2 regions of the Shewanella sp. SM95 genome follow, and region 2 is predicted to be linked to the other one. Evidence: predicted binding sites of a transcription regulator. Region 2 holds the regulator's gene; the other holds the start of a gene.

Region 1 (7,869 bases), on a different contig from region 2:
ATTTACAGATTTTTTGAACACTGTTAGATATACAGATGAAGCTCTTAAAGCATTTTTTACAGAAGCTTCAAAGCAGGACTGGTACGAAAATACGACTTTCATGATTTTAGCAGATCATACCTTGTTCAATACGAAAACGCCGGGCTTAGAAAGTGCATTCCATATTCCGTTATGGATTTACCGTCCAGGGCAAAACATAACCCCTAAACGGCATAAAATACTTGCAAGCCAACTAGATATTTTACCTACAGCTTTTGATTTACTCGGTTTTAATAACGAGTTCGCATCTGTTGGACGATCACTTTATAGAGACCGAAAACCCTACAGCATAGTCGTAAAAGGGGACTTACTAGGCGCATTTACTAACTCAGGTTCGTTTTTAATTGCGGGAGATAAAATCATATCAGAGAGTGATAGTGCAGATTTTACTCAAAATGATGCTCCTAAGTATGCAGAACAACTAAAACTTGAATTCCAACTATCCCAACAGGCTGTGTTAAATAATACTTGGGCTAAATGATACATTAAGTGAATGCAAAACAATTTTGTCTCACAGACCATACTGCAGATAATGGCTTACATCACTCTCTGCAGTATTTTTAATATATACGTCATAAAATTGATTACAATCAGGCAACAGCTAGACTTTATCGCAGATAATATTCCTATACGGATATTAGGAAAATGGTTTTATGTTCCCCAACGGAGCTAACCTATGCGACCCGACCGACAGCAATTGATCCATTCGTTATTTGACGAATATATTGAGATGTATGCCTCCCGTGATGACAGGCTAACTCGTCGCTTTAGTGATAACTTTAGCGGCTATGCAGGGAGCAGTGGCCAGCTTGTCACCAGCAGGGAAGAATGGGTGCGAATCACTCGTCAGGACTTTGCACAAGTGCCTGAGCGAATCCACATCGAAATGTTAGATCTTTCTTTACAAGATCTTGCCGACAACCTCGTGGTTGTGACTGCCTTTTTTCATATCCACTTACCTATCCCTAATCCTATGCTTTCCCGCGAGACAGCACGGCTAGTGTTGATATTTCACCGAGAAAACAACGACTGGATGATTGTCCACAGCGGCATATCCATCCCCTACGGCTTAGCCCACAAAGGGGAAATTTACCCGATCGCGCGATTAGAGGAACGTAACGTCGAACTTGAATCCATGATCACAGCTCGAACTAGTGAACTGGCAGAAGCCAATAGGCAACTTGAAATACTCAGCAATACCGATGGTTTAACCAATATCGGCAATCGCCGCCTATTTGACATGATGTTACAAACAGAGTGGAGTCGTGGGCAAAGGAGCAATTCATCATTGGCCCTCATCATGCTCGATATTGACCACTTTAAACAATTTAACGATCACTATGGCCACCTCGCCGGAGACGATTGCCTTAAACAATTAGCGAGTACACTGTCCCAGTCCGGTCGCAGAGCGGGCGAATTAGTCGCTCGCTACGGCGGCGAAGAATTTGTCATTCTATTACCGAATGTCGATAATCAAACCGTACTTGAGACTGCACAGCACATTCATCAACTGATCCAATCCATTGCCATTCCGCATGCAAATACCGACCTTGGGATTGTAACAGTGAGCGCAGGCGTCGCCTATCTGCAACCCTCTAACAAACAAAATGCGTTAGAACTCGTTCGCCAAGCGGACGCCGCCCTCTACCGCGCAAAATCCGCTGGGCGCAATTGCATACGGGTGATGGATGAGGACTACTAATACCAATCGTATTAAATATCTGTTCATTCAGCGGGAGTTCTACGCGCTTTAGACAAGGCGAAGGCTTGAAGGCATAGTGGTGCTCTGTCGAAAGCCTTAAACGCAGTATAAAGCGCGTTGCCATGTAGTGAACATCAGCCGCCCTTCGGGAGCCACACAGGCATCCCACTCCCGTGTTGCATTGACTTAAAAGGGAATAACCATTTCTGCGTCAATGCGCCTTGGATTGAGATACCTGTGATGCTCTGAACTGATCAGCTATTTAATGTGATTGGTATAATACCCATTACTCAATTTATCCCAACAAAAAGCCCTGCACAGTTTCCTATGCAGGGCTTTTTAAACCGATTGACTCACCTTAAGGGCGTGTCACCTGAATTAACAGACTGGCATTAACCGCGGTTAAAGCGCTTACGATCGTTTTCAGTCAAGTGTCTCTTACGAACACGAATGTTCTTAGGCGTTACTTCAACTAATTCATCATCATCGATGAACTCAAGCGCTTGCTCAAGTGTCATTGTGATTGGCGTAGTCAACACTTGGGCTTCGTCAGTACCAGAAGCACGCATGTTGGTCAGCTGCTTACCTTTCAAACAGTTAACTGTCAAATCGTTTGAGCGAGCGTGAATACCAACCACTTGGCCTTCGTATACTTCAGCGGCGTGGCCGATAAAGAGACGACCGCGATCTTGCAGACCGAACAGTGCGAAGGTCAGAGCCTTACCCGTTGCGTTAGAGATCAATACGCCGTTAGCGCGTTGACCGATATCGCCACCTTTGTGCGGACCATAATGGTCGAATGAGTGATAAATTAGACCAGTACCAGAAGTCGCTGTCATAAACTCAGTTTGGAAACCGATTAAACCACGGCTTGGGATGATGAAGTCGATACGTACACGACCTTTACCATCAAGCTGCATGTCTTTCATTTCAGCTTTACGGGTACCTAATTTCTCGATTACTGTGCCTTGATCTTCTTCTTCAACGTCAACAGTCAAGGTTTCAAATGGTTCACACAGTTCACCGTCGATAGTTTTCAGAATAACTTCTGGACGTGATACGGCTAACTCGTAACCTTCACGACGCATGTTTTCAATCAAGATTGATAAATGCAATTCACCACGGCCAGATACACGGAAGCGATCTGGACTTTCTGTTTCTTCAACACGCAGTGCCACGTTGTGGACTAATTCTGTTTGCAGACGCTCCAGAATGTTACGTGAAGTCACATACTTACCTTCTTTACCTGCAAAAGGTGAAGTATTAACTTGGAAAGTCATGGTCAGAGTAGGTTCATCAACAGTCAAAGGTGGCATAGCTTCTACTGCACCAACGGCACAGATAGTGTCAGAAATTTTCAGCTCGCCTAAACCAGTGATAGCAACGATGTCGCCAGCGTTAGCAATTTCAACTTCAGTACGGTCTAGACCCATGTAACCTAATACTTGGCCCATTTTACCGTTACGAGTTTTGCCATCAGCGCCAATAATAGTCACTTGTTGGTTCGTTTTCACGCTACCACGCTTGATGCGGCCGATACCGATAACACCCACGTATGAGTTGTAGTCGATTTGCGAAATTTGCATCTGGAACGCGCCTTCGGCGTCAGCATCTGGGAAAGATACTTTTTCAACGATAGTTTGGAACAGCGGCGTCATATCATCGCTCGCTACATCCGGATCTAAAGTTGCAAAACCGTTTAACGCAGAAGCGTAAACGATCGGGAAATCTAACTGCTCGTCAGTTGCACCTAAGTTATCGAACAGGTCGAATACTTGGTCAATAACCCAATCTGGGCGTGCACCTGGACGGTCAATTTTGTTGATAACAACGATTGGCTTTAAGCCTTGAGCAAACGCTTTCTTCGTTACGAAGCGAGTTTGTGGCATTGGACCGTCAACGGCATCAACCAGCAATAATACTGAGTCAACCATAGACAGAACACGCTCAACCTCACCACCGAAATCGGCGTGGCCTGGGGTATCAACGATGTTAATACGGTAGTCGTTCCACTTGATGGCAGTATTCTTTGCCAGAATCGTGATCCCACGTTCCTTTTCAAGATCGTTGGAGTCCATCACCCGCTCAGTGGCTTCTCCTCGGGTTGCAAGGGTGCCTGACTGTGACAGCAACTTGTCTACCAGGGTCGTTTTGCCATGGTCAACGTGTGCAATAATGGCGATGTTACGTAAATTCTCTAGCACGGATAAACCTCTTACCATCAAACAAAAATAGGGATATTTCAGTAATTCGTTATGGTGATCGAGCTCGATCTACCACAATAAAAAGCGTGCCATTCTACTCCAGAGCGGCCTTGGCGCACAGGATTATTTTTGAACACTTATAAAACAATTCGCCAATCCTTGGGTAATTTCCGCCAATCATCCACTGAATGAAATCCTCTATAGCCAGAGTTAACGCTCTGTTTAATTGCCATATTCGTAGGAAAAATCTGAGTTAAGCAGCTGAATTTGCTATTTTTCGTATTCAATGTTAGCACTGCTAATGTCGATTTAAGCATCAGCAAAATCGACTTAGATACAGAGAAATTACCACGTGAACACACTGCAATAAATTCTGCGGCACACTTAATCTAACGTTCATGTTGGCGTTTACACCCGATGACATTAAGACTCACTTCATTGTCACGGGATACCTTTCTTACGCATCACTGATTTCACTTGGCCTGTGAACAGCAAAGACATTTCGCACATGAGAACGAACTCTTTCCTAATAATATGATAATAAACCACTATTGGATTGATAATGCGTGGCATAGTTGGACAGACTAGCGTGGTTTTATGACAATTATGCGGCGGTTATGCGGTGATAAATAGTCCCGTGCAGTGCTGCAAGTATGTGCGAGCTTCACAGAGGCGGTACTTACTGAGATAGTGAAAGCCAAAGCGTCATTGCCATCTCAGTGCCATATAAGCGGTGCATGTTATCGCTGTGCATCCCAGCTTAAGGTTTGCATGAATCAATTCAGTGCGCACCAAAATGGAGTAATGCACCAAAATGCCACAGACAAAAGCACCATTATGGTGCACACGCGAATCCAATTAAGTGCAACAAAGATTTTAAATCATGTTAATCAGTAAGTTAAATTATTGGCATGGATATCGCTTTATAGCTCGTAAGTTTGGCTCAAGATAAATCACTTGAGTTAAAAGATTATAGAAGGGGCATCCCTTTACCCTACCGGAGGCTTGAGAATGTCAGTTGAATCAGTTTTAAAGCAACTTGAAGAATTAGAAGTTAAGTTCGTTGATTTACGTTTTACCGACACTAAAGGTAAAGAGCAGCACGTATCTATTCCTTCTCATCAGGTAGATGCTGATTTCTTCGAAGACGGCAAAATGTTTGACGGTTCTTCTATCGCAGGTTGGAAGGGCATTAACGAATCAGACATGGTACTGATGCCAGATCCAACGACATTTGTACTGGATCCTTTCACCGAAGAAACCACAGCGCTGATCCGTTGTGACATTCTTGAACCCGGTACTATGACAGGTTACGACCGTGACCCACGCTCAATTGCTAAAAAAGCAGAAGCTTACCTGATCTCTACTGGTATCGCTGATACTGTATTGATTGGACCAGAACCAGAATTCTTCCTATTTGACGATGTCCGTTTCGGTACTGACATGTCAGGTTGTTTCGTTAAGATCGACGCTAAAGAAGCGGCTTGGAACTCAGGCACTAGCTACGAAGGCGGCAACACAGGTCACCGTCCATTTGTTAAAGGCGGTTACTTCCCAGTTGCACCGGTTGACTCATCACAAGACCTACGTAGCGCTATGTGTTTAGTGCTCGAAGAAATGGGCCAAGTGGTTGAAGCGCATCACCACGAAGTGGCGACTGCAGGTCAAAACGAAATCGCCACTCGCTTCAACACCTTGACTAAGAAAGCGGATGAAATCCAAATTCTGAAGTACGTAGTGCACAACATGGCACACGCTTACGGTAAGACTGCGACTTTCATGCCTAAACCCATCGTTGGTGACAACGGTAGCGGCATGCACGTTCACCAATCTCTGGCGAAAGACGGTGTTAACTTGTTCGCTGGCGACAAATACGCAGGTTTAAGTGAAACGGCTCTGTACTACATAGGTGGTATCATCAAGCACGCTCGCGCACTGAACGCTTTCACTAACCCAAGCACTAACTCTTACAAGCGTTTAGTGCCACACTTTGAAGCACCTGTTATGTTGGCCTACTCTGCCCGTAACCGCTCTGCATCAATCCGTATTCCAGTGGTACCAAGCCCTAAAGGCCGTCGTATCGAAGCACGTTTCCCTGACCCACATGCAAACCCATACTTAGGTTTCGCAGCGCTGCTGATGGCGGGTCTTGACGGTATCCAAAACAAGATCCACCCAGGTGAAGCGATGGACAAAGATCTGTACGATCTGCCTCCAGAAGAAGCGGCTGAAATCCCACAAGTGGCAACATCATTAGAAAACGCCCTTGAAAATCTGCAAGCTGACCATGAGTTCCTGACTAAAGGCGGCGTGTTCAGTGAAGATTTCATCCAATCTTATATCGTACTGAAAACAGCAGAAGCTGAGCGCGTAGCACGTACAACTCACCCACTTGAGTTTGAAATGTACTACAGCCTGTAATGGCTAGCGCTATACAACCGGCTCGCTTTATGTAATTTATACAGAAAATATAAAAGCCTCGATAGCAACGCTATCGGGGCTTTTTGTATTTTGAAGGTATATACAACTTTTATTCTGATTCAATCATCGCGTTGTTCTCTAAATAGGCATCATCGCCAACCACTCTTTTATCATTCAGAGAAGGCACGCCAGACACCGCGACAACAGCAACAATAGAGATAGATGGTTAAAAACCGATCTAAACTAAACATGGATGCAGCAGAAAAACCACCTATATAGTCGGAAGTTAACTACCGCGCCATTATTGTTAAGTGTCCACGCTTTATTCAACTAGGCTGGGTATTCTCAGGGGCAAAATCTACCAGTTGGGCAGGTTCGCCTGACTCAAATGACGCAAATGGTAAGCCATCTAACACGCGCTCATTTTTAAATACACGGATTTCAGAATCAGGTAACTGCGTCATCAGTAATGACAAGATAATGTGCATCTTATCCAATGGGCAATGAAGACGAATACTTGCACGTAAGCCCATTGTTCGTACATCCGATTGGCAGGCAATAAATGGACGATTCCGCGTTATCTTAATCAAATGGCGATGCCCATTTTTTATAGGACTCTCGTAAGTTGTCTCTACATTTTTAAAACCAGTAAAGAAAAATGCCCCCAGAGCCATTCCACCTACACCAACCAGCGCTGCTGGGCCTAAAAAGGCCACCCCGACAATACAAACCACCACCCCAAACCAAGCCAGCCCCCGCACTACCGCATAGGCTGCATCCGGAATAGCATCATGATAGGTGGTAACTAACCCCTCGGTGGTGAGCCGATAATGGTACTGTTTGTCTGCAAACCAGAGGTAACGAGCAGATAAGCACATAATTAAAGCCATGATGATTAACCCTATACCCAAGCTAGTATCGCCAGATAGCAAATAGCACCCTATAAGTGCTAAGCAACCACACGGGATCAGGAAGGTTAACCAAAATAGACCATAGACAGTCGCCACCCGAATATCCCACTCATAAAGCGTGGGCGCCTCACGCACCCGCTGCTGACGTAGCTTATTGAGCCGGCTTTGCTCCTCTTGGGGTAATTGCAGGTACTCAGTGCGCGGCAGGTCTTCATACCGACTGTCGTCCAACAGTTTTGTCTCTTGCTCTGTCGACGCCAACTGCAGCGGCGCTGCTCTCTTATTCATATAGCTATTCCTTTGCTGTGCCCACGGACTGCACGGTCATCGTTAACCTATCCACACAGCTCGTACTTAATGTCTTCTCACTCTTGACGATCTTGCCGCTATAAGGCCTGTTAGCATCTTGGTGGCAAAGCTGCCACTGATGACACCGAATCTCACGCCAATAACAGGCGCGAAAGAAAGCGTTAGACGGCATGGGTATTCTCAGGGGCGAAATCTGACAGTTGGGCAGGTTCGCCTGACTCAAATGACGCAAATGGTACGCCATCTAACACGCGCTCATTTTTAAATACACGGATTTCAGAAT
Region 2 (7,869 bases):
CCGATATGGCCTAAAGCAATACCACGGATCACGAGCGCTAAGGTCTGATTACCGGCAACACCGCCCATGCTAGGGACAATCGTCATTAGGATGGCGATAGTGGCAAATTGCTCAATAGTGCCTTCAAACATATTGCTGACCGACGATGCGAGCAGGGCGGCGAATAAGTTTATGGTGAGCCAGAGCGAGCGACGTAGGGTACTTTTTAGTACAGGACCAAAGGTATCTTCATCTCCGTCCATCCCCGCCATACCCATCATGGAATGTTCAGCATCTTCGCGGATAACATCGACTACGTCATCGATTGTGATACGCCCGAGCAGCTTACCATCACAGTCGACGACAGGTGCCGATACCCAGTCATTGCGTTCGAATTTTTGCGCGACTTCGCTGTCGGACATGCTCACCGGAATACTTTGAATATTGGGATCCATGATATTGCGAATTGTGGTGCTTGGCGCGCAAGTCAGCAGATCTGCCAGCCTAACACCGCCAAGGACTTTGTCCTGTTTGTCGACCACATATAAGGTATCTGTGGTATCGGGTAGGTTGCCCCTTTGCCGAAGATAGCGCAGCACCACATCGATATTCACATCGGGTCTTAAGGTGACTGTATCTGTGTTCATCAAGCTGCCGGCGGTCTCATCTGGATAAGATAGGGCTTGTTCTACCCTCAGGCGATTTTGTTCCGTCATCGACTGCAGCACTTGTTTGTAAACTGCGTCGGGTAGACTTCGCAGAATATAGGCGAGATCGTCGGTGTCCATGCTTGCTGTCGCTTTCGCGACTCGCTCAGGGCTCATGCTGCGGATAAGTGGGTCTTTGAGTTCTTCACTCAACTCATCGAGTATGTCGCCTATTTGTTCCTGATCGATGAGCTGCCACAGTACTTGTCTGGCACTTGGCGGTGATGATTCTAAGATCAGCGCGATATCTGAGGCGGCCATTTTTTGCAGCATATTGCGCACATGCACGAACATGCCGCTGCTAAGCGCTTGGTTTAACTGGTCAAGACTATGTCCGGTGTGATCGTTTTCTGCATTATCTACGGGCATTTGTCCTCCATTGTGCGGCAAATTGGTTTGAGATCTTAGTGTTGGGCTAGGATTTAGCGGTGACTAAGCGTCAGTCGATGACACAGATTAAGGCGGCTAAGGTAAGGTTAAGGCCAGCGCAATGACCGCTAGTGTAATCGCCTGTGGCTTGTATCGTCGAGCGACAAATGTTTTGCCATGTGTGAATGGCAAGTTTTTTAAACTAGACATGAAGTGAAACTAACGATGAAGTGCTTAGTGTGAAGTGAAACTAACAGGCTTCGTCAAACTTAGCGTCGATTAAGGCACAAATAGCATCGAGAGCCGGCTCTGCATCTGGGCCTTCGGCGATCAGCTTGATGGTTTTACCCATGCCAGTTTCAAGCATCAGTAAGCCAAGTACACTGGCGGCCGATGCTTGTTTATCGCCTTGGATTAAGGTGATGGTCGCATCAAACTCGGAAGCCAGTACCACCAACTTAGTGGCGGCACGGGCATGTAAACCGAGCTTATTACAGATGGTTATCTGACGTTCAAGTTTTGGCATTATTGAGCTCTCGATGACGGGCATAAACTTTATGTTTACCGTTACTAAAGCGTTTTGCCAATTGCTCTGCGACGTAAACCGATCTGTGCTGTCCACCTGTGCAGCCAATGGCCACAGTTAAATAACTGCGATTGTTACGCTCGAGGTGCGGCAGCCAAGTCTCCAGTAAATTTTCGATTTGCCAGATGAACTTATTAACCAGTGGTTGACGATTTAAGAACTCAGCTACGGGTTCATCTAAGCCAGTCAATGGCCGCAGCGCCAACTCCCAGTGGGGATTGGGCAGAAAGCGCACATCGAACATAAAGTCGGCTTCGGTGGGCATTCCGTGCTTAAAGCCAAAGGACTCGAAGTTGATCACGAGTTCTTTATCGACACTACCAAGGAGAATTTGTCTGACTTGGTCGCTTAAATCATAGATATTCAGATTCGACGTATCTATGTAGTGATCGACCAGTTTTGACATAGGCTCGAGCAGTTTTCCCTCCAGCTTTATCGCTTCTTGCAAAGAGACTCGGCTCTTCGACAAAGGATGCAAACGGCGGGTTTCGCTGTAACGCTTGAGCAGAATTTTATCGCTGGAGTTAAGGAAGAAGCTCGTTAACTCAGTATCTGGAGGTAGGCTAGCGAGTTGTTTCACTAAGACCTTATCCTGCTCAGGCATGTTACGCACGTCGACACTGATGGCGACGAGATCGTTACTGCCTTTGAGTTGCTCAAGCAAACTGCCAATCAATGGCAAGGGAAGGTTATCGACACAATAATAGCCGAGATCTTCGAGTACCCTAAGGGCGACAGATTTGCCTGAGCCTGAGCGGCCCGACACTATGACCAGTTTCATCCAGTGATTACCTGATAGAGTTCCGTTTCATCATGCGTCTTGCGTAATTGCTTTAATATTTGCTTGTCGCTCAGCTTTTCGGCCATGCAAGACAAGGTACTTAAGTGCTGCTGACATTGGTCTGCAGGCACCAGTAGTGCAAATAAAATATCAACAGGTTGCTTATCGATAGCATCAAATGCTATCGGCTCTTCACACTTAATTAGTATGGCAATGGGCTGATCTATATCGGCTAGTCGACCATGTGGAATGGCGATGCCGTTACCTATACCTGTGCTCCCCATCTTTTCGCGCGCCACTAGGCTTTCGAATATCTCTTGAGATGAGAGGGTCGGGTACTGGGCAGCGACTAAGTCGCTGATGAGTTCCAGTACCTTTTTCTTGCTGCCCGGAGTGGCGCAGGTAGTGCACTCCGGCCGCAGTATGGTACAAAGTTCCATTATTAGTGTTTTGTTAACTTCTCTTTGTGTTTAATAACCTGACGGTCAAGCTTGTCAATCAGGGCGTCTATAGCGGCATACATGTCAGCATGCTCTGAAGTAGCAAAAACTTCACCACCTATGAGGTTTATTCTCGCTTCGGCAATCTGTTGCATTTTCTCAACATTGAGCACAACGTGCACATTATTGATCTGTTCGAAATGGCGTTCAAGTTTTGAAAACTTTTCTTCTACATATGCACGTAACGATTCGGTAATTTCGATATGGTGCCCACTTAGGTTTATTTGCATAGAAACGTCCTCCGATATCCACTGTAGGTTATAAACTTTTACGCTGATTAGAAGGTGGAATAAGCATAGCCTCTCGGTACTTCGCAATGGTTCTGCGGGCTACGTTGATCCCTTGTTCTGCCAGAAGTTGTGCCATCTTACTATCGCTTAATGGTTTTTTCTGGTTTTCCGCTGCAACCAGTTTCTTGATAAAGGCTCTGATTGCTGTGGATGAGCACTCACCACCATCGTCAGTACCGACGTGGCTAGAGAAGAAGTATTTTAGTTCAAAAAGTCCCTTAGGGGTATGCATGTATTTTTGAGTTGTGACCCGTGAGATGGTGGACTCATGCATTTCTACCGCTTCGGCAATATCGTTAAGCACCATAGGCTTCATGGCTTCTTCACCGTACTCAAAGAAACCTTGCTGATATTGCACTATGCAATTAGCAACTTTAAGCAAAGTATCGTTACGGCTTTCTAGGCTCTTAATAAACCATTTAGCCTCTTGCAGATGGCCGCGAATAAATTGGCTATCGGCTTGGTTTTTGGTACTGCGTGCCATAGAAGCATAATGTTGATTTACATTGATTTTGGGCATGCAGTCAGGATTAAGCTCAACGACCCAGCGGCCATTTTTCTTCGACACAGACACATCTGGGATAACGTATTCGTCATTATTGGGCGTGATCAACAAACCTGGGCGAGGATTGAGGGTTTGGATAAGTGCTATACCATCCCTTAATTCATCTTCTTTTAATTTAGTCTTACGCATCAATAATCTAAAATCACGGGCGGCGATCAGATCTAAATGATCTTTGATCAGCATGCGGGCGTTTTCTAGGTTGGGAGTATCAGCGGCGAAATGCGACAGTTGGATCAGCAGGCATTCACTTAAATCGCGTGCGGCAACGCCTATGGGATCAAAATGCTGAATGCGCTTGAGTACGGCTTCGACTTCGTCAAGCTCAACTTCAGGATTGCCCATGGCTTCGAGAATTTCTTCAGTGCTTTGGGTGAGATAGCCCTGATCGTCGATGGCATCAATAATGGCGGTGGCAATGGCTAAATCGGTTTCAGAAAACGGCGTGAGGTTTTTTTGCCATTCTAAGTGTTCGTACAAACCTTCACTGGTCTCGCCTTGGAAGGGCATATCGTCTTCACGACTGCCGCCGGGGCCTGAGTTTGGGGAGGCGGTAAACACTTCATCCCATGTGGTGTCCATGGGGAGCTCATCGGGCATGGATTCTTTGGTTAGCGACTCTGCCGTGTCTATGGTGGAGCTGTCTTTTTCTGGTGGCAGAGTGCTAGATTCACTGAAATCCGTATCGGATAGCGTTTGGTTTACAGGGGGTTTAGTGGCGTCGAATTGATCCTCTTCCAGCTCGAGAAGGGGATTAGAATCTAATGCTTGCTGGATCTCTTGCTGCAGTTCTAATGACGACAGTTGCAACAGACGTATGGCCTGTTGTAATTGTGGCGTCATGGTTAACTGTTGACCCAGTTTGAGCTGGAGTGACGCTTTCATGTTACCGCTGATCCCTACGTTATTATTGTTGGAGGAGGTCGCTTATTATCATTTTGAGTGAAGCCTAATGGCGGTATAAATTGTCTCCATAGGCTTCGCTCGATTAACTATAGCCTGAATTGTTCACCTAAGTACACAGCCCTAACTTGCTGATTGTCTAAGATCTCTGCTGGAGTTCCTTCGGCAATCAGGTTTCCGTGACTCACAATATAAGCATGTTCACATACATCTAATGTCTCGCGGACATTATGGTCTGTGATCAGTACGCCAAGGCCGCGACTTTTGAGTTGTTCGATAATCTTCTTGATGTCGATAACCGAAATAGGATCGACGCCGGCAAACGGTTCATCGAGCAAAATGAACTTAGGATTAGCGGCTAAAGCCCGCGCAATTTCGACGCGACGACGTTCGCCACCCGACAATGACATGCCTTGGCTGTCACGGATGTGGGTGATATGAAACTCTTCGAGCAGATGTTCTAGTTCTTCTTCTCGTTCTTCGTTTTTAAGTTCTTTACGAGTTTGCAGTACGGCCATGATGTTGTCATGAACAGTTAGCTTACGAAAGATACTGGCTTCCTGCGGTAAGTAACCTATGCCTTTGCGGGCACGCAGATGCATAGGATCTGCGGTTAAATCATCATCGTCGATAAAGATATGCCCCTTATCGCTCTTCACTAGCCCGACAACCATGTAAAAGGTCGTGGTTTTACCGGCACCGTTTGGACCGAGTAGGCCAACGACTTGACCGGTTTTTACCGTCAGACTGACGTCTTTAACCACTTGGCGACTCTTGTAACTTTTTGCCAGATTTTGTGCTCTTAAGGTGATTTGGGTCATTTAGAGTCCTGCTTTTTTACAGGTTTATCCGCCGGAGCGTCTGATTTAGCATCATCTTGATAGTTTTCAGGCTGAATAATAGTGATCACGCGATCGTCACCACTGCCAGTACTCTCGGCCATCAATTTCTGTTGAATCATGTTATAGCGGATTAAATTGCCTGTAACTTGGCTACCTGCTTGATCTAATGACGCCATACCTTTCAGTGTTAAGGTGCGGCTTGCCATATCGTAACGAATTTCTTTCGCGCTTGCCGATGCTGGGCGACCATCGTCTAATATTTGGCTATACGTAGCAGGGTTGCCTGTGGCGACCAAAGTTTTGCTATTTTCACCTTCAGCGGAAAATGCACGCAGTTCATTTGCTTGGATTTTTATTGAGCCTTGGGTAACTTCAACTGGACCAAAGAAGATGATCTGGTTGTTTTTGATATCCGCAGTTTGGCTCACAGCTTTAATTTTGACTTCTTGCTTTAAGTCGCCCACTTTCGCGAAAGCACTCATGCTCATAATTAGCATTAGGCTGGCAAGTAATACGTTATTTTGCTTCATATGTTCCTACTACCTGACTGGTCAATTGCACTTCTTGCGCGTTGAGGTCGGCATAAAGGCCTTGGCCTTGAATATTAAAATCTTTCCCTGTGACGTAAATGGTACGGTCAGAGGTCATTATCATAGTGTTGAGATCGAGTTCCAGATAACTGGTGGACAAGGTCTGAATCGGTTCTTCTGGGCTAATGGCATCGATAATAACATTATTTTCTAATACAACCTTGCCAGTTTCCTTGTTTAGCTTGCCCTGATCAGCCCTGAGCTGCCATTGTGCTTTACCTTGGTCTGGATAAACAAGATAAACAGGTTGAGTAAAGAAAGTTTGATTCGTTGAATCATAATGTTCCATGTGTTTCGCCGTCACACGGCTATTCACTAGTCCTTGCTCATTGAACTCAACACTGCGCAGATCTTCAACGATGAAATCTGGGGTATTTTGATCTTTAACTCTGTTATCGGAATCACCGCTGTGTTTGTTCTGGACCTGCCAGTAAAGCGCTAGTGCGGTTCCAAAAAAAGCGATAATCGCGAGTGTCACACGACTCATATACTCATTCCATGGGCCGAAGTGAATTTATTTTGACTTAGGAGTAACAGATCTGTGAGTTCACGCAGTGCACCGTGGCCACCATTGAGCGTAGTCACAAAATGGGCGTGTTGGCGTACATAGGGGTGGCCGTCAGCAACACTGACCGCTAAACCGACGACATTCATCACGGGGAGATCGACAATATCATCACCGATATAAGCCACTTCTTCTGGGGTGACACCATAAAGTGCGAGCAATGCTTCATAGGGCTCGAACTTATTGTCTACGCCTTGGTAAATATGGGTAACACCAAGGGCTGTCATACGGTTTTCAACGATTTTGGATTGACGTCCTGTGATCACGGCGAGGTTGAAACCGCTGGTGAGGAGTGAGCGCACGCCATAACCGTCACGGGTATGGAAGGCTTTGAGCTCTTCGCCGCTATTGCTCAAGTAAATACGGCCGTCGGAAAACACCCCATCGACGTCACAGATTAACAGTTTAATCTTTTGCGCGCGTTGCCACACATCATCACTGATTGGGCCGTAAAATCCTTGCTGTGGCATTAAATGACTCCTGCTTTAACCATGTCTAGCATGTTAAGAGCGCCGATAGGATGGCGATCTTTATCAATAACAATTAATCCGTTGATGTTTTTTGAGTCCATCACTTGCAGCGCTTGGGCGGCCAATACATTATCCGTGATCGTGACGCAGTTACGGGTCATCACATCGGCAATGGGCGTCGTGCGTAAATTCACTTCGGCATCGATAACGCGGCGTAAATCACCATCGGTGAAGATACCAACCAGCTTGCGCTGATCATCGATAATCGCCGTCATGCCTAAGCCTTTCTTGGAGATTTCGTACAGGGCTTCTGTGATGCAAATATCGTGGTTGACGAGCGGTAAGTCATCACCGCTGTGCATCACATCACAGACTTTTAACAGCAACTTACGTCCTAATGCACCGCCGGGATGGGACATAGCAAAATCATCACGGGTAAAGCCTTTCGCTTGCAGCAGCGCAATGGCGATGGCATCGCCCATCACTAAGGTTGCTGTGGTACTTGAGGTGGGTGCTAGTCCAAGTGGGCAAGCCTCTTCTGGGACTTCAATACATAAATGCACTTTAGATAATCGCGCCATATTCGATTCGGGTTTACCCGTTACCGCGATAACGGGCACGCCCATACGTTGGATGACCGGCATTAAGGTGAGGATTTCGCTCGACTCACCAGAATTTGAAATCGCTAAAATCACATCGTTATCGGCCAATACACCCAGATCGCC

The links. The regulator sigma-54, encoded in region 2, starts transcription at its own class of promoters, with help from an activator protein. The targets are predictions, from matches to a motif close to GTTGGCACGNNNNTNGNNT.
Region 1: glnA (glutamate--ammonia ligase) is a predicted target of sigma-54. The motif match lies at 4,851-4,869, and genes of this name have one in related genera.

What each region holds. Positions count from the first base shown of each region.
Region 1 is NZ_JAKKSE010000015.1:132,370-140,238, forward strand. Features, by position in the region: gene L5M29_RS16140 (LTA synthase family protein) at 1-520, shown strand, start outside; gene L5M29_RS16145 (GGDEF domain-containing protein) at 716-1,741, shown strand; gene typA (translational GTPase TypA) at 2,134-3,945, opposite strand; gene glnA (glutamate--ammonia ligase) at 4,957-6,366, shown strand; gene L5M29_RS16160 (hypothetical protein) at 6,693-7,565, opposite strand; gene L5M29_RS16165 (hypothetical protein) at 7,748-7,869, opposite strand, start outside.
Region 2 is NZ_JAKKSE010000018.1:65,082-72,950, reverse strand. Features, by position in the region: gene mgtE (magnesium transporter) at 1-1,055, opposite strand, end outside; gene L5M29_RS17720 (HPr family phosphocarrier protein) at 1,306-1,581, opposite strand; gene rapZ (RNase adapter RapZ) at 1,568-2,422, opposite strand; gene ptsN (PTS IIA-like nitrogen regulatory protein PtsN) at 2,419-2,862, opposite strand; gene hpf (ribosome hibernation promoting factor) at 2,865-3,152, opposite strand; gene L5M29_RS17700 (RNA polymerase factor sigma-54) at 3,181-4,659, opposite strand; gene lptB (LPS export ABC transporter ATP-binding protein) at 4,767-5,498, opposite strand; gene lptA (lipopolysaccharide transport periplasmic protein LptA) at 5,495-6,049, opposite strand; gene lptC (LPS export ABC transporter periplasmic protein LptC) at 6,036-6,596, opposite strand; gene kdsC (3-deoxy-manno-octulosonate-8-phosphatase KdsC) at 6,593-7,144, opposite strand; gene L5M29_RS17675 (KpsF/GutQ family sugar-phosphate isomerase) at 7,144-7,869, opposite strand, start outside.